Regions from separate parts of the Nitratireductor rhodophyticola genome, predicted to be linked through region 2. Evidence: riboswitches for the same ligand, from Rfam matches in the RefSeq annotation. Region 2 holds a riboswitch; each other region holds the start of a gene.

Region 1 (5,684 bases), on a different contig from region 2:
AGCATGGTGTTGCCAAGAACGGCGCGTGGGGCGGATTCTCCGCCGTTGAAGATGAACACCGGTATGGCGTCCGCGCCTTTGAGATCCTCTTCCACTGCAGCGAGCCGTTTTTCAATGTCGGCGATCAGTGCTTCGCCGCGCTCGCGCACGCCAAAGATGGCAGATACAGAGCGGATTTCGGCGTAGAGTTCATCGAAGCCGAATTTACCGAGATTGCAGCCTTCGGTGTTGAGCCGCGTCTTCATGCCCAGATCATGCAACTGGTCGCGCGTGTGACGACTTTCGCTGAACCCGTCCGGATAGCCGGCATAGACAAAATCGGCCTCCACCTCGATAAGCTGCTCGGTGGTGGCGACAAGCGGCGAAAGCACCGGAACCCCGTTATACGCTTCCTCATATTGCGGGCTGATCTGGAGGTTCGCCATATAGGAGGTGCCCGCCATGCGGTCTTCCAGCCCCAGCGCCAGCATCATCTCCGTTGCGTTGTTGCTGAGCGTCACGGCCCTTGCCGGCGGTGCCTCATAGGTGGTGGTGACACCGCAGTTCTCATCCGTATAGGGAAAGCCCGCTCCATCTGCGAAAGCAGGCATCGAAGCCACCAATAGACCCGCGACCGCAAAAGCGCGGAGACCGCCATAACGCATCATGAATTCACTCCTTGCAAAGCCGGCTCATTCCCGGCGTTTTCAGATGAGGTTGGAGAAGAGGCCTGCCTGTCGAGAGCCGGGAGCACCTCGGCAGCGAAGAGCTCCATGCCCCTGAGAGCCACATCGTTGGCGATCAAGCCATTGGCGCTGAACAGGCAGCGTATGCTGCTGGAACCCGTGCGCGCCGAAAGCGCACACAGTTGTGCATGGCAATCCTCGGGTGTGCCCGCGATGGTGAAATCAGCCATCATCGAAGCGCGGCTGCGCGGCTCTGGCGGCGTCATCCCGCGTGCCAGCGCGCGTTCGGCACGGCGCGTGTTCAGTCTATCGAGAAGCGTGTCGACCCGCTCGTCAGCTTCAGCCCGGGTCGGCGCAATCACCACATAACGGGAGAGCGACGAGGCCTTGAGCGATGCCCGTGACGCGCCATGCCGTTCAAGTGCGGCGTGAAACACGGGCAATTGCCGCGCCTCGTTCGGCTCGAGACTTAGCAGCAGCGGAAACCCGTTTCGCGCGGCGATGTCGACGGTTTCTTCTGAGACGCCAGCCACGTAGACGGGCGGATGCGGTTTCTGAACCGGAGGCGGTCCGACGGCGACATTGGCGAATTTCCAGGGTCCGGCAGCGGCAGAGCAATGCGGTTTTCTCCACGCATCGATCATGATCCTGAGCGCTTCGCAGAAGCGGCGGTGCGCATCGTCACGCGGAATCTCCAGCGCAGCGAAAGTCGCGGGCTCCGTGCCACGTCCGATGCCCACATCGACCCGACCGCCGCTCTGAAAATCAAGCTGTGCGATCTGCTCGGCCAGCATGAGCGGGTGATAGAGCGGCAGGACGAGGATCGACGTGCCGAAGCGCAGCCGCTCCGTACGCGCCAGGATTTCTGCGCCGAGCAACAGCGTCGACGGATAGGGCAGCGCCTCCCGGGCGAAGTGAAACTCGTTGAACCAGATGCCGCCAAAGCCAAGCGCATCGGCGCGTTCGACGAGGCGCATGAGTGCAGCGTGATCGCCCAATGCCCCCTCCCGCGCGAATCCAGCCAGATCAACGCGCATTCGGGCCACCTGCAGCAACCGATGGAAAAAGACGGAAACGACTCATTTGAAATGATATAACATATCGAAGACGATCAAGCCCGTTAAATCGTCTTGTCGCCGGCAAGGCCGCGCCTGCATGCATTCTGATCCTCCTGCCGGCGCACCTCGTCCGGCGTTCATGGTCGATGCATGAGGCAGGTCTCCTGGCTCGCGGCTCGGACGTTCGCTCCGCCTTCCCGGCCCTGGCCAGTGGCATTGGAAAGAACTTGCCGCTTACAGTTGCGAGGGCAGCCCCGGAATTGATCCCGCCAGGAGATCGCACCGGGTTCCCTTTTCATCCGCAGGATGCGGAACCGCATGCGGGAGCGACCCTAGCGGCGAAGCGTTCGCCACGCAACACACCACAGCCGGGTTCCATGACAAAATCATCGGCACGACCGAGCCGGCTCGAACGCCCTGCCAGTCCTGTGGCCGCCTTCGGTCCGAAGTCCGCCATCCATAGGCGAAAATCCAGGCCTTCCGCTGCATCGCCTTGGCATATCCCGGCGGAAGGCAACCGATGGCGGAGCTAAAGCATCGGACCGAAAAGTGGCATCCGGTTTTCGGTTTATTCCGATGCTCCATCAAGAATTTAGATCGTCCTTTGTGCGTCCGGATGAACGCACGGCGATCTAGTGTTTGATTTATAAATGAATGTATGCTTCATATATAAACATTGAGCACGCCGGTCGAATGGCTGCTCACCTCGGGGGGTGCAGTCGGGTGGACACGTCTCGTTTAATGGGCAGCTCTGATCGAGCGACAAATTGCAGGCAGAATGCCGGATTTCCGTGCGCCCTGACCTGCCTGCAGCCTGTAACCACAGGCTCTGCGTCGCAGCAGTCGAGGCGGTCGGTGCTTTGACCGGGCGCCTTCAGACGCGTTGGGGCGCCATCATCAGCATCGCCAGCTCAAACGATGCCAGGCCCACTATGCCAGTGGCGTCAGCAAACAGGCTGCCATCGTGGCCTCACGCAGGAGGTGTGGGGCTTTGTGATGATATTCAACACATGCCGATCATCAGCTCTATCGCCGTGTCCAGCAAGGAGGGCTGCCGGCGTATTCGTACGTGCCGATCATCTGCATGAGCATTTCGTCGATCTTCGCATCGCCGAAAACGGAGCCGTCATGGCTCCGTAAACGCCCTGGTTCTCCCCCGCGATGAGGGGTGGGAGGACGGGAGTGCTCCGCTTCCTTCAAACGGAGGCAGCGGGGCAATAACAGGTGCCTGATGCAGCTACACCGGGAGAAGCTGCACATTTCTTTTGGGAGGAACCATGTTGAAACTATCCAGACTTCGCGCGCTCTCCATCGGAGCCGCTGTGGCCATCGCCGCCAGTGCAACGGCCACCTTCGCCCAGGACGTCCTGAAGTTCGGTCACGTCTACGAGGCATCCACCCCCTACCATGCGGCGGCGCTTCGCGCGGCCGAGCTTCTCGAGGAAGCAACCGGGGGCCGCTACAAAATGGAGGTTTTCCCCGCATCGCAGCTCGGGAAGGAAGCAGCCCTCAACGAAGCGCTTTCACTGGGAACGGTGGATGTGATCTACACGGGCGTTGCCTTTCTCGGGCAATCCTACGGCCCCATAAGCATTTCCGACTACCCCTTCACCATGCGTTCTTATGAACACTGGAAGGCCTATGTGAATTCCGACCTCTTCGATGAGATGAGTGAGGCGTATAACAAGGTTTCCGGCAATACGGTCGCGGCCATGACCTATTACGGTGCGCGCCATGTGACCGCCAACAAGCCGATCCTTTCGCCAAAGGATATGGAGGGTCTGAAAATTCGGACGCCCAACGCTCCAGCCTATCAGATGTTCCCACGCGCCACAGGCGCAAACCCCACCCCGATGGCCTTCGCCGAGGTGTATCTCGCCTTGCAGCAGGGTGTGGTCGACGCGCAGGAAAATCCGCTTCCGACGATCCAGTTCAAGAAGTTCTACGAGGTCCAGTCGAACATCAATCTGACCGGGCACATCACAAACTCGCTGGCGACGGTCGTATCGCCTGTGACGATGAACAAAATGGGTGACGACAGCACGGCCCTGCTGGAAGCGCTCGCCACCGTGGCAACGCAGACATCGGATGAGATCGTCGCCTCGGAGGGAGAGCTGGCTGACTGGTTCCGCGCCCAGGGAGTGACCGTGAACGAAGTGGATCGCAAGCCATTCATGGAAGCCGTCGCGCCGCATCTGACGGGCGAGGATGTGCCGTGGGATGCCGCGATCTTCGAACGCCTTCAAGCCATTCAGGAATGACATCGGCCTGTGGGTCCGGCATTTGCCGGGCCCATTTGCGCAACGGGAGGACGCGCTGATGGCGCAGAACACCATGGTGCCGGAAATCGACTTCGACGCGATTTCCGCAGAGGACGAAGCGCATTTCGCAGGCTTTAAGATAAGCTTGGCGGACTACGCGCTTCTCGCAATCTTTCTTGCTTTATTTCTTGTTGTTTTTGTTCAGTTTTTCACGCGATACGTCCTCAACGACTCGATAAGCTGGACCGAGGAGGCCGCGCGCTATCTGCTGGTCATACTGGCGTTTGCCGGTGCGGTTCGCTGCCAGATCACCGGAAGCCATATCGTGCTGGAATTCGTCGACAAATATTACGGGCGCAAACTCGGCCTCGTGCATGTGTTTTCGCTGCTCTGCACCGTGGTGCTGTTCACGATTCTTCTCTGGTCCGCCTGGGAGCTGATCCAGCGGACATCGTTCCAGCGAATGGTGTCGCTTCCTTTCCCGAAATACTACCTCCACGCAGCCGTGATGGCTCTGGCCGGCCTCAACGCAGTTGTGGCGGCCATGCAGCTCATGCTGCGCGTGAGACAGATGATACGGAGCTGACGGCAGATGGGCCTGACTATTCTCTTCGTTTCCCTGTTCGTCCTGATGCTGCTCAGAGTTCCCATCGCGTTTTCTCTGGCGCTCTCATCCTTCGCGTACATCCTCCATTCGGGTCTTCCACCCGTGGTGTTGATGCACAACATGGTCAACGGAATGGACAGTTTTCCCCTGCTGGCCATACCCTTTTTCATATTCGCCGGCGCATTGATGAATTCCGCCGGGATCACCGCCCGCATATTCGGTTTCGCGCGCGCCATTGTCGGATGGATGCATGGCGGCCTGGGACATGTGAACATCGGCGCAAGCATCATCTTTGCAGGCATGTCCGGTGCGGCCGTGGCCGATGCCGGCGGGCTGGGCGCGATCGAGATCAAGGCGATGCGCGAGGCCGGCTATGACGACGACTTCAGCGTCGGTGTCACGGCTGCATCGTCGACCATCGGGCCGATCATCCCGCCATCCCTGCCACTGGTGATTTTCGGCGTCATGGCGTCCGTTTCCATCGGGCAGCTTTTCGTCGCCGGCATTGTTCCGGGCCTGCTGATGGCAGTGTCGCTTTCCGCCATGGTCTGGTGGAAATCACGCAGGAGGAATTATCCGCGCGACGTGGCTTTCCGGCTGGACACGATTGCGAGCCGGTTCAAGGCAGCGTTCCTTCCGCTCATGACGCCCGTCATCATTGTCGGGGGCATCGTATCGGGTGCGTTCACGCCCACCGAAGCGGCGATCGCCGCCGCGGCCTATGCGCTTTTTCTCGGCATTATCGTCTATCGCACACTGACACCCAGGAAGCTCGCCGTCATTTCACTCGAAACCATCGAGACGACAGCGGCAATCATGATGATTGTCGGGGCGGCGTCGGTGTTTGCGTGGATCCTCACCGCCAATCAGGTGGCGACGCATTTCGCCGAATTTGTGCTGTCCTTTACGGACAGCAGGGCGATGGTTCTGCTCCTGATCATGGTCGTGGTCCTGATCGTCGGCCTGTTCATGGAGACGATCGCAGCGATTTCCATTCTGGTTCCGGTTCTCATGCCGGTTGCCGCGCAGTTTGGCATCGATCCCGTTCACCTGGGCATTATCGTGATCCTCAACCTGATGCTGGGCCTGTTGA
Region 2 (5,684 bases):
CGCCAAAGATGATGCCGAAGGTTCCAAGGCTTTCTATCTGCATCGCGTGTCCTCCCTACTGCACGCGAATGCGCGGGTTGAGATAGGCATAGCCCACATCCGAAATGAGCTGGGTGGACAGGACGACGAAGACCGACACCAGAGAACAGCCTAAAAGCAGGTCGATGTCGTTGTTGCTGGCCGCCTCCACCAGCGTGAAGCCAAACCCCTGATAGCGGAACATTACCTCGACGATGACAACGCCCGTCAAAAGCCAGGGAAACTGCAGCATGATGACAGTGAAGGGGGCGATCAGCGCATTGCGCAGCGCGTGCTTGATCACCACGGCGCGAAAGCCCAGCCCCTTGAGGCGGGCGGTGCGGATATATTGCTGCGTCATCACCTCCACCATGGAGGCCCGTGTCATGCGCGCGATATAGCCGATGCCGTAAATCGCCATCGTCATCACCGGCAGGGTGAAATTGTAGAAGGAGATACCCTGCCGCGTGGCTGTCGCGGCCGAGCCGTTCAGCCATCCGAGCCATGAAGCGAAGACCACGGCGAAGATCACGCCCGACACATATTCAGGCGTTGCCGTGGTCGCGATCGATGCGACGGACAGTGTTCGGTCCGTTCGTGTGCCCTCCCGCATCCCGGCAAGAACGCCGATCAGAAGTGCGACGGGAACCATCACCACCATGACCCAGAACATCAGGATGCCGGTAGCGCCAAGGGCCGGAAAGAGCTTTTCGGCAACAGGCACCTTGAACTTGGTTGAACAGCCAAAGTCGCCCTGCAGGATGCCGCCGTAATAGGGTTCCGCCGGTTCATCGCAATAGGAAAACCGCGGTGAAGCCACCCCGGTTTCCGGGTCGATATTCGGCTGTTTCTGCACAACGCCGAGCCACTGGCCGTACCGTACGAAGAAATTCTGGCGATAGCCGTTTTTCTGAAGCCAGCTTTCGAGCTGCTCAGCCGAGGAGCGCATGTCGAGCTGACTGATGGCGAGCTTCTTCAGATTCGGTTCTAGATTGACCAGAAAGAAAACGACAAGTGTCAGACACAGCATCGTCAATGCCATGACGCCCAAACGTCTTAGAATAAACCCAAGCACGGTTTCCCCTTCCCCCGTTTGCGGAGGTTGTTATTGATTGCCTGCGCAAAAGGGGGCCTTTCGGCCCCCTGATGTCCGGTCTCAGCCCTCGTCGAGCCAGACCTTTTCCAGATCGATCTCAAAGGTCTGGTGCATCCCGTGGTTCTTCACGGCCTCCACCGAGTGGTTATAGAGCTTGCGCCAGTAGGGCTGGAGGATGATGCCCGAGCCCTGGATGATCTCCTCGATCTTCTTCATCACCTCGCGGCGATTGTCGGGATCGGGAATGGCCAGCGCCTCCTCGATCAGCTTGTCGAGCTCCGGATTGGAATAGGCGGATTCGTTCCACGCCTCGCCCGTGCGATAAGCGAGCGCCACCACCTGGATGCCCAGCGGACGCATGTTCCAGTTGGTCATGGAGAAGGGATACTTCGTCCAGTCGTTCCAGAAGGTGGAGCCGGGCAGCACCGTGCGCTTCACCTTGAAGCCGGCCTCGCGCAACTGGGCGGCGATGGCGTCGCCCGTGTTCTTGTGCCAGTCCTCGTCCACGGTGATGAGCTCGTGCTCATGGTCCATCTGGCCGGCCTCTTCCATGAGCGCCTTGGCCTCGTCCAGATTGCGCTCAAGCTTCGGCAGCTCCGCATATTCAGGATGGATCGGGCAGACATGGTGGTTCTCGGCCACCTCGCCGGCATTGTTGTAGCCAAGCGCCAGAACGGTCGTGTTGTCGACCGCGCGCTGCAGCGCGCGGCGCACCTTCTCGTCATCATAAGGCTTGTTGTTGACATTGGTGCGCGCCACGATCGTTGTGGCGGTGGTGACCTCTGATTTCACCAGGCCGAGTGAATCGAGAATGTCCACGAAATCGGCGGTGGTCTCGTAGTTCGTGTGGATTTCCCCGGACTCAAAGGCGCTGACGGTCGCGGACGGATCCGTGCCGTAGTCGATGAACTCGATGCCATCGAGATAGGCTTCGCCACCCCACCATTTGCCGTCGGCCCGCTTCTTCAGCTCCACCCGGTTGCCCACTTCGTAGGACACCAGCTCGAAGGGGCCGGTGCCAATGGGATTGGCGACAAAATCGCGGCCCGTCTCGTCAAAGCTCGGATGAACGATGAGGGCCGGATAGTCCGACATGCCGGGGATGATCGAAATATCGGGCGCCGACAGGTTGAGCTTCACCGTCATGTCGTCGACCTTCTCGATCGCGCCCTCGCGCGCCTTCTTGGTCTCCGGATCGACGAGCGAGGCCATGCGGGCCGGCATGGAATTGCCTTCCACGGTCTGGTCGCACCAGCGGTTGAAGTTGTAGATCACGTCATCTGCCGTGAAGGCATCGCCATTGTTCCAGGTCACGCCCGGGCGCACGTGAAGGATGTATTCGGTCGCATCCTCGTTGACTTCCCAGCTTTCGATAAGCTTGCCCTCGAAGGTGAAATCGCGCGTGTACTTCACCAGCGGCTCAAGTGTCTGGCGCATGGCGTTTGCGATCTCCGACCAGTCGGCCGTGCGCGGGTCTTTCGGGTCCTTGATGAACATGGCGACACGCAGCGTCCCGCCCATTTTTGGCTCCTGCGCCATGGCCCGCTCCGGGGCGGCGAGGCCCAGCATTCCATAGGCTGCCGCCGTCGACGCGCCGAGCGCGCTTGCGAGCGCAAGAAACTCACGCCGGTCCATTCGGCCGGCTCGTGCCTCATCCGCCATTTCGGCAACGCGGGCCGGCACCTTCTCGCCATTGCTCTTGAAAAACGTCATCGACGCACTCCCATTATCTACCGTTTTCGGTTCGCGATTAGCATTTCCCATCCCGCCCCCGATGTCAAAATTCCCCGGGGTTCGGAAATCGAATTCTGCAACTTTTTCGACAATTCCAATGACGGGTTTGCGACAGTATTGCCGCAAAAACTACATGAAGAGCCGATTCCGCAATAATGAAGTATTTCACCCAACTGACAGACACTGACCCGGAACAGCGCACCGGACGGTAACGGCGCGCAACGGTCGATTGACGATGCCGGAGCCAGTTGCTAAGCGATTTCGGTTCGCTTGAGGTGCTCCGGCAGGTGTCCGCCCGCCGGAGGAAAAGGGAACACGGAACGGTCATTCTTCAATGGACCGCAGCCGTGGCTGCTCCCGCAACTGTGAGCGCTGAGGCTCCTCCAATGCCACTGGGTGCAAGACCCGGGAAGGCGAGGCAGCCGACGAAGCGCGAGCCAGGAAACCTGCCTTAGGCCGTCACCGACCGGATGCGGGACGCTTCCGGGGCTGTGTTTCTCGCAGTGGTGGCGATTGTCATCGCTGGCGGGGGGATTGAAGTCAGGCGTCTGTCGCTCTCCAGCAAACCGGAAAAACTTGGTTCTGGAGCATACGCATGCGTTCATATCGACACCGAAACTCTATCCTGTCCAGCACGACCGCGCTGATACTGGGCTTCGCCACGCTCACCACGCAGGCCGAGGACTTTGAGCTCGACACACTGGTCATCACCCCCAGCCGCACCCCAACGGAGGCAACGAAAGTGGGCTCCACGGTGGAAGTGATTGGGCGCGAAGAGATCGAAGAACAGTCTCTGCCGCTTGCGGTGGAATATCTTGACCTTTTGCCGGGTGTAAACCTGTCATCGCCAGGGGGCGTGGGCGCGGAAGGCAGTCTGTCGATCCGCGGCGCACCCCGCCGCTACGTGAAAACCCTCTACAACGGCATCGACATTTCCGACCCGACCAGCACCCAGGTGCAGACATCCTACCAATATCTACTGTCCGGTGGGCTACAGAGCATCGAAGTCCTGAAGGGCTCGCAGAGCACACTCTACGGCTCCGACGCCATTGCGGGAGTGATCAGCCTGTCAACACTGGACGACGTCGAGCCCGGCATCACCCACATCCTTCACGGTGAAGGTGGTTCGCATGGCTCGTTTGGGGGTTCCTACGGTTTCAGAGCTGGCAGCGAGCAGTCGAAACTCTCCATCAACGCCACGGGCTTCCGCACCGACGGCATCTCGGCCGCAGCCTCCGGCACCGAGCGCGACGGCTACGAGAACATCACGTTCGATGCAAATGCCGAACGTGCGTTCTCCGAAGTTTTCTCCGTCTTCGGATCGGCGCTTTATATCGACGCACAGGCCGAGTTCGACAATCAGGGTTTCGGCACTCTTCTGCCGAGTGACAATCCAACGGCCACCAACCACAGCAGACAACGCGCAGGCCGCGCCGGTTTCAATCTCGACCTCATGGACGGCCGCTTCCGCAACACGGTCTCCGTGCAGGCCTTTGACCTCGAACGGTCGATTACCGGCACGGGCTTCGATGGAAGCTATAATGGTCGCCGCTACAAGGCCGACTATCAGGGCGCTTTTGACGTCAATGAATGGCTGGTCGTTCAGGGCGGCGCAGATTACGAGCGCCAGAACGCGGTCTTTCCTGCCGGCTTGTTCAATCCGGAGATTGATTCCAGTTTCTGGATTGCCGGGGTCTGGGGTGAAGCCATCGCCACACCGTTGGAAAACCTGACGCTGACCGCCGGTATCAGACAGGACGAACACAGCGAATTTGGGGGGCACACCACATATCGCGCGACTGCGTCCTATCTCTTCGATCAGACCGGGACGCGCCTGCACGGCTCCGTGGGAACCGGCTTCCGCGCGCCGAGCCTCAACGAACTCTTCGGTCCTTTCGGCGCAAACCCCAACCTTCGGCCCGAAACCAGCTTCGGCTTCGACATCGGCGTTGAGCAGCGTTTCTGGAATGGAGCGGCGGTCGCCGATCTCACCTACTTCCAGCTCGAGATCGACGATCTGATCGGCTACACGACGCACTATCAGCAGATCGCGGGCACGTCGCGCCAGCGCGGCGTCGAGGCCTCGCTCCGCTATGCCGCGACCGACTGGCTGGTCCTCACCGGCGCCTACACCTATACACACTCGGTAGACCAGAACGACGTTCGCCTGACGCGCGTGCCACGCCACGAAATCGGCCTGACCGCCAGCGTGAAACCCGCAGAGAAGTGGACAATATCGGCCTCTGCCAGGACGGCCATGGATACGGTCGATACCGGCGGTTTCAAGCTTGACGATTATCTGCTTGTCAACGCCAAAATCGCCTACAAGCCGACCGAGGACACTGAACTCTATGTGCGGGCGGAAAACCTGCTTGATCAGGATTATCAGACGGTACGCGGCTACAACACACCCGGCTTCGGCGTCTTCGCCGGCTTCCGCGCAAAGTTCGCTCCCTGATGCTGGGGCGCCGGAGATGCCTCCCTCGCCTTTCCGGCCTTGCTCTTCTGGCCGGCGCGCTTCTTGTCGCGCCGGTTTCGGCCGCGCCAAAACGCGTCATGTCGCTCAATCTGTGCACTGACCAGCTTGCCATGACGCTGGCCGGGCCGGATCAGCTCGTCTCCGTCTCCTTCCTTTCGCGCGAGCCGAGCCTCTCAATGCTGCATGAAGAAGCGCAGGCCTACCCGGTCAATCGCGGACTTGCCGAAGAGGCGTTCCTTGAAAAGCCCGACCTCGTGGTCACCGGCACCTACGCGCTCCACAACACGACCGCCCTCTTGAAAAGGCTGGACTTTCATGTCGAGGAGTTTTCGTTCGCGCAGACCCTCGAGACCATTC
Region 3 (5,684 bases), on a different contig from region 2:
TCAGCGCCCTTGGCGTCTCCGGAACACCATCAACCGCATACCCCGCCGCACCGAGGTCATGCAGCATGGCAAGCACGCTCGACGGCACGTCGAGACCCACCGCATAGCCGGTGCGGCCGGGCGCGCTAGGATAATCCGGTATGAGAACGACAATGCGGCGCTCCGCCGCCGGTGTGCGGCCAAGCTTCAGATGTGCGGCAATCCTTGCCGCCACCTGCCTTATGCGCGCGGGTTCGGGCCGGTTGCGCTGAACGCCGAAGGAAAGCCCTTCATCCATCGCCGCCTCATCCTTGAAGGAAATCGCGCCAGCCATCAGCCGGCCATCGAGTTCCGGCAGCACCACATGCATGGCAAGGTCCGCAGGCGCGAGGCCGCGCTGCCCTTCCTGCCACGCTTCGCGCCGCGTGGTGGCGGTGACCACCTGAAAAACCGGCACGCCAAAACGGTCGAACAGTGTTTTTTCGCCAGGCTCCGCGCCGCTGGAAAACGCCGTCGCGGTGATGAGCGCCTCAGGTTTCAACGTCTCCACGGCGTCCCGAACGAAATCGGCGGCAACCGGGTCGCGCAGGCTGGAGACGAAAACAGGAACCGCACACAGCCCCTGTTCCTCAAGCGCCTCCACCAGCGCGTCGATGGGCGCGACATCGCTGGCAAGCAGCATGGAGCGATAAAAGAGGATCGGAACGATTGCCCTGCCGGGCTGCGCGGCAAAGAAGCCCGCCTCCACGATGCCATGACCCGGCGCATAGAAGCCTGCCTTGGCGACCGGTTCGGCCTCCGGCGTGTCGATCTCCCGCCCCGCAAGGCGCGCCATCTGCATGGTCAGCGCGCGCATATTGTCCGGCCCGCCCTCGCGAAAGCAGGCAAGCAGCGCCGCGCGCGCTTCCGGCGAAACGGTGGAGCGCTCGGCAAGGCGCGGGTCGTCCTGATGGCATTCGCCGGGCAATAGCGCCAGCGCGATACCCTTGTCTCGCGCAAGCTCCGCCAGCCGGTCACAGCCATAGCGCCACCACTCATAGCCGCCCAGCACCCGCACCAGAATGGTGCGGGTGTGCGCTGCCGTGTTGTCGATCCACAGATCGACCGACATGGGGTGTCGCAGATCGCGCAACGCGGCAAGGCACAGCGAGGGCAGGGCCTCGCGGTTCGCCTGCCATGCAGAGGCGATCCCTGCCAGATCGCTGTCGGTGAACGACAGCGCCACCATATCCGCCGGCGACTGCTGCAGATCGACAGGTTCGATCAGGTCGTCCAGAGAGGCGGTGGTGGTGGCGAGGATGTGCATCGGATCAGGCCGAGAGAAGGCTTTCGATGCGCGCGCGATCAATACCCTTGAGGCCGATCACGACAAGCCGCGTTTCGGCAGCTTCACCGGCCTTCCACGGACGGTCGTAATGATGCGAAACGCGCGGGCCCACGGCCTGCACCTGCAGGCGCATGGGCTTGCCCTTCACATGCGCAAATCCCTTGAGACGCAGAACCTCGCCGGTCTCCACCGCCGCGTTGACGCGCGCTTCCAGATCTTCAGGCCGCAGGACCGATGGCAGATCGACGACAAACGTATCGAAATCGTCATGCTCATGATCGTGCGGGTCGTCGTGATGGGTCTTGCGGTTTTCGATGTCGTCTTCCACCGCGAGGCCGAGACCGAGCAGCAGCGCCGGGTCCACCTTGCCATGGGCGCTCGGCACGATCTGCACATTGCGCGACAGATGGCCCTCGATGCGGGCGCGGGCGCGCTCATTGCCTTCCGCGTCCAGAAGGTCGCTCTTGGACAATACGATGAGATCGGCGCAGGCCACCTGATCGTCGAACACCTCTTCCACGGGATCGTCATGGTCGAGCGAATCATCAGCGGCGCGCTGCGCCGCGAGCGCATCCATGTCGGCGGCCACCTGACCGTCGGCCAGCGCCGGCCCGTCCACCACCGCAATGACGCCATCGACGGTGACGCGATTCTTGATCGCCGGCCACTGGAAGGCCTGCACCAGCGGCTTGGGCAATGCCAGACCGGAAGTCTCGATCAGGATGTGATCCACCTTCGGCTCACGGGCGAGAATCTGGTCGAGTGCCGGCACGAAATCGTCGGCCACGGTGCAGCAGATGCAGCCATTGGCCAGTTCGAGCACGTTTTCCTCCGGGCAATTGTCGAGCCCGCAACCCTTCAGCACCTCGCCATCGACGCCGGCATCGCCGAATTCGTTGACGATGATGGCAAGCCGCTTGCCCTTGGTGTTTTCCAGCACATTGCGAATGAGCGTTGTCTTTCCGGCACCGAGAAAGCCGGTCACGACGGTGCAGGGCACACGATTGAAGCTCGTGGTCATGGGATATCCTTCAGACGGAGTGTGGTGAATGCGGGGATGCGGGTGAAGGAGACGCCAGCCCTTTCACGCCGCGTTCGGGCAAGGTCGCCATGAATGGCAGAGAGAAGGCGCTGAGCGGCGCAATCGGCAGTCACAATGCACACTCCTTGCCCGGGACACCCGCCAGGCGGTCAGGATTTCATTTTCAGACGGCAGGTTTCCTGGCTCACGGGTCGCTGCGCTCTCCAGCCTTCCCAGGGCGTTGCCCCAGTGGCGTGTCAGGTGCGCTCTCCGCTTACAGTTGCGGGGACAGCTGCGGCATTGGGCAAGGCCCGCACCGCATTCCCTCTTAGCCTCCTCCCTTGAGGGAAGAGGACCGTCTGCCTCGCATTTATGGCTCGCCTGGCATGTCTGTCAATGCGTGAAGAAAGCGTTTGCCGGGAGAGACGACTCCTGTATGGTCGGGCCGCTGTCGGTTCCGCGCAAGCGGACCAGAGGGAACATGGTGCGGCGCAAAATGCGCCAAGGCCATGGCTGCCCCCGCAACTGTAAGCGGTGAGCGTTTTCCTGATCGCCACTGAGGCTTTTTGTCTTGGGAAGGCTGGAAAACGCTTCGACCCGTGAGCCAGGAAACCTGCCGACAGTATGAAAGAAACACCGTATCCCTCGGGTGGAGGGGAAAGGACCGGACATGACCACGCGTATCGCACGCATTTTTTCCGCATTCGTTTTTTCATCGCTCTTCGCAACCAGCGCCGAGGCCCATCACGCCATGGGCGGAGAAACGCCCACGACCCTCTATGAGGGACTGGTCTCGGGTCTGGCGCATCCCGTGATCGGGCTCGATCATCTGGCCTTCATCGTCGCCGCCGGCCTGTTGGCTGCCGTTGCCGGCATGAGCCTTTTTGCGCCGCTTCTGTTCGTCGCCGGCTCGCTGATCGGCGTCGGTCTGCACCTGATGCTGCTCGATCTGCCGGCGGCTGAAATCATCATCGCGGCAAGCGTTCTTGCCGGCGGCTGGCTTCTGGCGCGCGGCCGGGCGGTGGAGAACCAAATCCTCGTCTTCGCCCTGTTCCTGGTGGTCGGCTTGTTCCATGGCTATGCCTTCGGCGAGGCCATTGTCGGTAGCGAAGAGACGCCGCTCATCGCCTATCTCGCCGGCCTCGCCGCAATCCAGAGCGCCATCGCGCTCGGCGCATATTTTCTGGTCCAGTCGCGTGGCTGGGCCATTGAGGCCATGCAGCCCCGGCTTGCCGGTGCCGCCATCCTTGGCGTTGGCGTGACCTTTCTTGCCGGGCATCTTGTCGGCTGAGCCGGCAAAATAGCGATGCGATCCCTTCATTTCGTTCTGGGCGGCGCGCGCTCCGGCAAGAGCCGCCATGCCGAGAGGCTGATCGAGGCCGCACCAGCGCCCTGGCACTACATCGCCACGGCGCAGGCCTTCGATGACGAGATGCGCGAACGCATCGCCATGCACCGCGCGCGGCGCGAGGGGGCGGGGGCGGGGGCGTGGCAGACGCGCGACGCCCCGCTCGACCTGCCGGGCGTGCTTGAAAAATTGCCGGCCCGCGAAACGGTTCTGGTCGATTGCCTGACCCTGTGGCTCAGCAATCTCATGCTGAACGACCATGATCCAAAGCCTGCCGCCGAGGGGCTTCTATCGGCACTCGCCGCGAGAGAAGGAACAACGGTTCTCGTTTCCAACGAGGTCGGCTTCGGCATCGTGCCCGAAAACGCGCTGGCACGCCGCTTCCGCGACGAGGCGGGGTTCCTGAACCAGAAGATTGCCGCCGTTGCCGACAGCGTCACGCTGGTGGTTGCCGGCCTGCCCATGAAAGTGAAGTGACATGCGAGAGATCGACGCAAACGAAGCCGAGCGCCACAAGGCAAAGATGGAAAAGCGCAAGGCGGTTCAGGATGCCGAAGTGCGCGACAAGACGGTCGAGAAGGGGCTTCTGATTGTCAACACCGGGCCGGGCAAGGGCAAATCCACCGCCGCTTTCGGTCTTGCGCTGCGCATGCTCGGCCATGGCCGCCGCGTGGGTGTCGTGCAGTTCATCAAGGGCGCCTGGCACTGCGGCGAGAAGGACGCCTTCGCAGCCTTCGGCGATCAGGTTTCCTGGCACACGATGGGTGAGGGCTTCACCTGGGAAACGCAGGATCTGGCGCGTGACATCGCCGCCGCCGAGCGCGCGTGGGGAAAGGCCGAGGAGTTGATGGCCGATCCGACCATCGGTCTGGTGGTGCTCGACGAGCTGAACATCGCCCTGCGCTACGACTATCTCGATCTTGAAAGCGTGGTGACCGCACTGACCGGGCGGCGCAGGGATCTGCATGTGGTCGTGACCGGCCGCAACGCCAAGCCGCTATTGACCGAGGCTGCCGATCTCGTCACCGAAATGGGGCAGGTGAAGCATCATTTCGCCGCTGGCGTGAAAGCGCAGAAGGGCATCGAATTTTAGGTCGCCCTGCTTTGAAGTTGTGCGTGGTTCGACAGGCTCACCATGAGGGAGGGAGAGACACAGCAACTGCGTCCTCCATGTTGATGAACAGGCTTGCCAGCCGCCACCTCCCTCATGGTGAGCCTGTCGAACCACGCACGACGCAGCTGCCAGAAGATCAGAGAGCGCGACAAACGCGCCCCATTCTCTCGCTCCAATCCGCCAATCTCAGAAAGCCAGATGCCAGAGCCCGACGGCAAGCGCCACAAGCCCGATCAACAGCCCGTCAGCAATCCGATAGAGCGTAAGCGCCCGGCGAATATCACCGGCATTGGCACCGCGGCGGCCACCATCTCCCATCACCGCGTCGTCCACCACCTCGCCGCCATAGCGGCGCGGGCCGGCAAGGGCGAGGCCGAGTGCACCTGCCATGGCCGCTTCCGGCCAGCCGGCATTGGGCGAGCGATGATGGCGCGCATCGCGGCGCACCGCGCGCCATGCCGCTCCAGCCGAGGCGTCGCGCATGAAGAACGCTGCAGCAATGAAGAGAAACGCCGTCAGGCGCGACGCGGGCAGGTTGATCAGATCGTCGAAACGCGCCGCCGCCCAACCGAAATGAAGGTGCTGCGCGGTCTTGTGGCCGATCATGGAATCACCCGTGTTCGCGGCCTTGTAGAGCGCGCCGCCCGCCAGCCCGCCAACCGCCAGCCAGAACACGGGCGCGACCACGCCGTCGGAGCAATTTTCGGCAAGGCTCTCGATGGCCGCGCGCGAAACGCCGGCCTCATCGAGGCTTTCGGGATCGCGGCCAACGATCTGCGAAACCGCTTTGCGTCCTTCCAACAGCCCCCCCGCGTCCAGCCCGTCCGCCACCGCTTTCACATGGGTGGCGAGGCTCCGCTGGGCGACGAGCGTGCTGCCTACAAGCGCGGCGACC
Region 4 (5,684 bases), on a different contig from region 2:
CCGGTTCGCGCATGGCGATGCCCGGTTGCGGCTGGCTGCCCGCCTCATGGATGCCGGAAGACGCCTTGCGCCGGGCGCTGCGCCGCCTCTCCCGCGCCACCCCGCAGACGCTTGCCGATTACGGAGCGCCGCTCGGCTCGCTGGCGCTGCGCGCCCTGCTTGCACGCCGCATGGCCAGCCATGGCGTCGAGGCGGCTCCGGGTCAGATCATGCTCACCGATTCCGGCACGCAGGCCATCGACCTCCTCTGCCGCTTTCTTCTGAAACCGGGCGACACGGTGCTGGTGGACGATCCCTGCTATTTCAACTTCCATGCGCTCCTGCGGGCACATCAGGTCAGGATCGTCGGCGTTCCCTACACGCCTTCGGGGCCGGACACGGAGCGCTTTGCCGAGGCGCTCACACAGCATGCCCCGCGCCTCTACATCACCAATTCGGCGCTTCACAATCCCACAAGCGCGGTGCTCTCGCCTTCGGTGGCGCACCGCATCCTGATGCTCGCCGAACAGTCCGGCCTCACCATCATCGAAGACGATATTTTTGCCGACTTCGAGGTCGAACCAGCGCCCCGGCTTGCCGCCTTCGACGGGCTGTCGCGCGTCGTCTATATCGGCAGTTTCTCCAAGTCGCTTTCCGCCTCGATGCGTTGCGGGTTTGTTGCAGCACCTGCCGACTGGATCGAGGGCCTCACCGATCTGCGCATCGCCACCTGTTTCGGCGGACCCGCCATGGCGGCGGAGCTTGTGCTCGGTCTCCTGAGCGATGGCAGCTACCGCAAGCATATGGAGACCGTTCGCCAGCGTCTGTCCCGCTCCCGCGAAACGGTGGGCGCGCGCCTGCGCAATCTCGGCATCGAACCGTGGATCGAGCCGCGCGCGGGCATGTTCCTGTGGTGTCGTCTGCCCGACGGGCTGGATGCGGCCACGCTTGCCCGCCATGCGCTTGAAAGGGACGTGGTGCTCGCGCCCGGAAACGCCTTCAGCCTGTCAGGCTCGGCCAGCGGGTTCCTGCGTTTCAATGTCGCTCAATGCGATGATGAACGGATTTTCTCCGTTCTGGAGGAGATCACGCGCGCGCCGTAGAGCCATGCCCAAAGCGGCTTTGCGGATTATCCATGCGTTTGTTTCGGTTTTCCGCTGAAACAATATGTTGACTTCTAGGGTCCGGTGGATACCAACTATAGGGGTTATGGTTCTTCCGATTCCTCCCGGGGTCGGAAGTGAAAAGGGAAGCCGGTGCGCCTTTTTGGGCAAGTCCGGCGCTGCCCCCGCAACTGTAAGCAGCGAGCCGCTTTCACTTTGAGTCACTGATGCCCCAGCGCATCGGGAAGGCCGGAAAGCGGTGACGACCTGCGAGCCAGGAGACCTGCCATGACGAAATAAACGTCCACGGGCGGGGTGTCCCGGTGGTGCGTGTGTCGCCCGGGTCTGCCGTCGCGCCGCATGTCTCCGCGCCCCTGTCCAACCGCCACGGGGGTCTATATGCCGGCGACTGAAGCAAAACACACCAATGGAACCGCCACGGTTCCGCATTCCACTGGAAACACCGAAACCGCATGGTATGAACGGGCTTTCTCGGTCTCAACGCGGCGCTGTGCGAGCAGTCCATGCATTGCATCGCAAACCGCCGTTGCGCCCAACTCGGTCTGGCCCCGGTCTTCGCCGAACCGAAAACCCGTTTCCGTGGATGAGCGAGGCGATGGGTCTGAAGAAGGAGAAGAACTTCTTCGAGACCCGCGTCATCGAGTATCAGAGCGGAGGCGCGTTGAGCTGGGACTGATCCATGGCGTATGACGCAACCAGAATGAAGCTGTTGCGGGCGGGTTCGATCCCCGCGCAGCAACGCGCTTTCATGGAGTGGCTTTTGAGCCTGCCGGGCGATGCCGATATCGAATATGCGGCGCGCCGCCAGCTTGCCGAGATCGACAGGCGGCTGCCGAACCACCCGGAAGTGCAGTATCTGCGCCTGCTGCTCAGCGCCTTTTCCGACTCGGAAACGATGCAGTGATTTTCTCGCTTGACCTTCCATTGACTGGAAGGTTTAGAAGCGCAATCCTGAACAATAGTCATTCAGGGTGAAAGCGATGAATACCCTTCCTGCCGATATGTCTTCGGCCAATGTAAAACGCTTCCGCATCGAGGGGCTCAGCTGCGCTTCCTGCGTCAAACGCGCGGAAAAGGCGATTGCCGCCGTCGATGGCGTTGAGAGCGTCTCGGTCAATCTGGCGACCGAGACGGCCGATGTGGCGGTGCGGCCCGGCGTTAATTTTTCCAGCATTGTCAGCGCGGTGGAACGTGCCGGCTATGGCGTGCCGGAGAGCCATCTCGATATCGGCATCGAGGGCATGACCTGCGCGTCCTGCGTGCGGCGTGTGGAGCAGGCGATTGCCGCCGTGCCCGGCGTCTCCAAGGTCGCGGTCAACCTCGCAACCGAAAGCGCGTCCGTCGAGCTCCTGAACGATGAAGCGCGCAGCGGCGTGGAAGCGGCGATCCGCAAATCCGGTTACACGCCGGTTGCCCGTTCCGATGGCGCTGCCGCGCGCGATGCGCATGAGGAGGCCAAGGCCGCCGAGTTTCGTTCGCTCAAGCGCGATTTCACGCTGGCTGCAATCTTCACCCTTCCGATCTTCATTCTCGAGATGGGCAGCCATTTCATACCGGGCATGCATGCATGGCTGATGGGGATCGCCGACCGCAAGACGCTTTACCTCCTCTATTTCGTGCTGGCGACCATCGTGCAGTTCGGGCCGGGCCTGCGCTTTTATCGCAAGGGCTTCCCCGCGCTGATGCGCTTTGCGCCGGACATGAACTCGCTTGTCATGCTCGGTTCCACCGCCGCCTGGGCCTATTCGGTCGTGGCCACTTTCGCGCCCGGCGTTCTCCCGTCCGGCACGGTCAACGTCTATTTCGAGGCGTCCGCCGTCATCGTCACGCTCATCCTGCTCGGCCGGCTTCTGGAGGCGCGCGCCAAGGGCCGCACCGGCGAGGCCATCAAGCGGCTGATGGGCCTGCGCGCCAAGAGCGCGCGTGTTCTCCGCGACGATGCCTTTGTCGAGCTTCCGCTTGAGGACGTGGTTGTGGGCGACCGGCTTCAGGTGCGCCCCGGCGACAAGGTGCCGGTCGACGGTCTGGTCGAAAGCGGTTCTTCCTATGTCGATGAAGCCATGATCTCCGGCGAGCCGGTGCCTGTCTCCAAGGCCGAAGGCGACGAGGTGATCGGCGGAACGATCAACAAGACCGGCAACTTCGTCTACCGCGCCACCAAGGTCGGCTCCGACACGGTGCTGGCGCAGATCATCCGCATGGTCGAAAACGCGCAAGGGGCCAAGCTGCCCATTCAGGCGGTGGTCGACCGGGTCACGGCCTGGTTTGTGCCGGCCGTGATGCTTGCCGCAGCACTCACCTTTGTCGTGTGGATGGTGTTCGGACCCGATCCCGCATTCGCCTTTGCGCTGGTCAACGCGGTCGCGGTGCTCATCATCGCCTGCCCGTGCGCCATGGGGCTTGCCACGCCCACCTCCATCATGGTCGGCACCGGCCGCGCAGCACAGCTCGGCGTTCTGTTCCGCAATGGCGAGGCGCTGCAGAGCCTGCGCAACACAAGCGTCGTCGCGTTCGACAAGACCGGCACGCTGACGCTCGGTCGCCCCGCACTCACCGATTTCGTGGTGCAGGACGGTTTCGAGCGCGCCGAAATCCTTTCGCTCGTCGCATCGGCGGAAGCCATGTCCGAACATCCGGTGGCCGAAGCCATCGTCGAGGCCGCGCGCGCCGAGGGGCTCACCTTCAAGCCAGTCGTCGCGTTCGATGCGGTCCCGGGCTTCGGCATTGCCGCCACCGTTGGCGGTCGCAGGCTCCACATCGGTGCGGACCGCTACATGCGCCAGCAGGGCGTCGAGATCGGCAGTGCATCCACCGCCGCCGACAGGCTGGCCGCCGATGCCAAGACGCCGCTTTACGCTGCGGTGGACGGACGGCTTGCGGCCGTCATCGCGGTCGCCGACCCCATCAAGGAATCGACACCGCGCGCCATTGCAGCGCTCCACGCGCTGGGGCTCGAAGTGGCCATGATCACCGGCGACAACCGCCACACCGCCGAAGCCATTGCCGCAAAGCTGGGCATCGACCGGGTCGAGGCGGAAGTTCTGCCGGAGGGCAAGGTCGAGGCGCTCAAGCGTCTGCGCACTCTGGCTGGCCCGGTCTCCTTCGTCGGCGACGGCATTAACGATGCTCCTGCACTGGCGGAATCCGATGTCGGCATCGCCATCGGCACCGGCACGGATGTCGCCATCGAGAGCGCCGACGTGGTTCTTATGGCGGGCGATGTGACTGGCGTTGCCAACGCCATCGGGCTTTCACAGGCAACCATGAAGAACATCAGACAGAACCTGTTCTGGGCCTTCGCCTACAATGTCAGTCTCATTCCCGTTGCGGCGGGTGTTCTTTATCCCGCCACAGGCACCCTCCTGTCACCCATGCTCGCTGCCGGTGCGATGGCGCTCTCCAGTGTCTTCGTGCTGGGCAACGCCCTGCGGCTCAAGCGCTTTCAGGCGCCTCTTCCTGCCCGGTCTGCCGGGCAGGAGGGAGCACAGCTCGGTGAGGCGAGGGCGGTCACGGCGTCCGCCTGACTCCAATTCTGGGGATTTTCAAAAACCGATTCGACATGATGGTTCTTGCCGGGCATAATGCTTAAACGCTTAACCTTCATGTGAATCGGGCTTTGATGGCTTCTCGTGCCAATCTATCCGATATTGCCAAAGCGCTTGGCGTATCGGTTGCGACCGTTTCAAACGCGATGTCCGGAAAGGGCCGCGTGTCGAAGGAGCTCGGCCGGGCGATCCGCGAAAAGGCAAAAGAGCTGGGCTATGTGCCCAGCCTCGCAGGCCGGGCGCTGAGCACCGGGCGCAGCCATGTGCTTGGCCTCGTTCTTGCTGACATCGGTCACCCGCTCTTTCCGCAATTCGCGCAGGCCATCGAGCATGCGGCTTCCGAGGCGGGCTATGGCGTTCTCATCGGCGACAGTCGCGGCGATATCGAAGCCCAGTCCCGCGCCATCAACCGGCTGATCGAGCGTGGCGCGGATGGCATCGTCGTCGTTCCACGCCATGGCACGCGCATCGGCGATATCGGCCGTCCCGTTGCGGTCATCGATTCCCCCTCCACGCCGGGCAACACGGTGGCCGCCGATCACCGCAATGGCGGCCTGGAAATTGGCCGGCATCTTCTGGAGCTCGGCCACCGCTCCGTGGCGATCATCGGCCTCCATTCCGATTCCAGCGTCCAGAACGACCGCATCGCCGGCATTCGCGAAGCCTTCGCAGGCAAGGGCGAAATCCGCCTGATCTGGATTGGTGAGATGGAGCGCAGCCATGGTTCGGGCTGCCCGCTCGGTCTCGTGCGTCTGGTGGAGGAGGGCGTTACGGCCTTCGCCGCCGTGTCGGATCTCCATGCCCTGCGCGCCATCACCGAGCTGCAACAGGGCGGTATTTCCATTCCGGGCGATGTCAGCGTCACCGGTTTTGACGATCTCATCTGGGCCGGCGTCATCGCGCCGAGCCTCACGACAATGCGCATGGATATGGAGCGCATTGCCGAGATCGCGATAGCCGAACTCATTTCCCAGATCGAGCAAGGCGGTGCGCGTGATGCGTCGTCCGATCTGCCGGCCTCTAAGGGCCAGAGCTC

What was found. A riboswitch is a leader RNA that binds a small molecule or an ion and turns the genes downstream of it on or off. The one in region 2 is predicted to bind cobalamin.
Region 1: linked by a shared signal. The riboswitch ahead of KUG85_RS06010 (LLM class flavin-dependent oxidoreductase) and the one ahead of KUG85_RS00050 (TonB-dependent receptor plug domain-containing protein) in region 2 are both predicted to bind cobalamin.
Region 3: linked by a shared signal. The riboswitch ahead of KUG85_RS18780 (HupE/UreJ family protein) and the one ahead of KUG85_RS00050 (TonB-dependent receptor plug domain-containing protein) in region 2 are both predicted to bind cobalamin.
Region 4: linked by a shared signal. The riboswitch ahead of KUG85_RS17935 (ribonucleotide-diphosphate reductase subunit beta) and the one ahead of KUG85_RS00050 (TonB-dependent receptor plug domain-containing protein) in region 2 are both predicted to bind cobalamin.

Annotation. Positions count from the first base shown of each region.
Region 1 covers NZ_JAHSSF010000002.1:49,093-54,776, reverse strand. Annotated here, with positions in the region: gene KUG85_RS06015 (ABC transporter substrate-binding protein) at 1-590, opposite strand, end outside; gene KUG85_RS06010 (LLM class flavin-dependent oxidoreductase) at 644-1,663, opposite strand; cobalamin riboswitch at 1,861-2,057, opposite strand; gene KUG85_RS06005 (sialic acid TRAP transporter substrate-binding protein SiaP) at 3,001-3,984, shown strand; gene KUG85_RS06000 (TRAP transporter small permease) at 4,043-4,570, shown strand; gene KUG85_RS05995 (TRAP transporter large permease) at 4,577-5,684, shown strand, end outside.
Region 2 covers NZ_JAHSSF010000001.1:13,523-19,206, reverse strand. Annotated here, with positions in the region: gene KUG85_RS00065 (ABC transporter permease) at 1-43, opposite strand, end outside; gene KUG85_RS00060 (ABC transporter permease) at 56-1,060, opposite strand; gene KUG85_RS00055 (ABC transporter substrate-binding protein) at 1,175-2,827, opposite strand; cobalamin riboswitch at 3,105-3,316, shown strand; gene KUG85_RS00050 (TonB-dependent receptor plug domain-containing protein) at 3,444-5,306, shown strand; gene KUG85_RS00045 (ABC transporter substrate-binding protein) at 5,306-5,684, shown strand, end outside.
Region 3 covers NZ_JAHSSF010000005.1:78,553-84,236, forward strand. Annotated here, with positions in the region: gene cobN (cobaltochelatase subunit CobN) at 1-1,285, opposite strand, end outside; gene cobW (cobalamin biosynthesis protein CobW) at 1,290-2,327, opposite strand; cobalamin riboswitch at 2,501-2,702, opposite strand; cobalamin riboswitch at 2,763-2,962, shown strand; gene KUG85_RS18780 (HupE/UreJ family protein) at 2,998-3,618, shown strand; gene cobU (bifunctional adenosylcobinamide kinase/adenosylcobinamide-phosphate guanylyltransferase) at 3,634-4,152, shown strand; gene cobO (cob(I)yrinic acid a,c-diamide adenosyltransferase) at 4,154-4,768, shown strand; gene cbiB (adenosylcobinamide-phosphate synthase CbiB) at 4,976-5,684, opposite strand, start outside.
Region 4 covers NZ_JAHSSF010000004.1:521,798-527,481, reverse strand. Annotated here, with positions in the region: gene KUG85_RS17940 (aminotransferase-like domain-containing protein) at 1-1,082, shown strand, start outside; cobalamin riboswitch at 1,173-1,387, shown strand; partial or broken gene KUG85_RS17935 (ribonucleotide-diphosphate reductase subunit beta) at 1,568-1,779, shown strand; gene KUG85_RS17930 (hypothetical protein) at 1,783-2,007, shown strand; gene KUG85_RS17925 (heavy metal translocating P-type ATPase) at 2,084-4,627, shown strand; gene KUG85_RS17920 (LacI family DNA-binding transcriptional regulator) at 4,723-5,684, shown strand, end outside.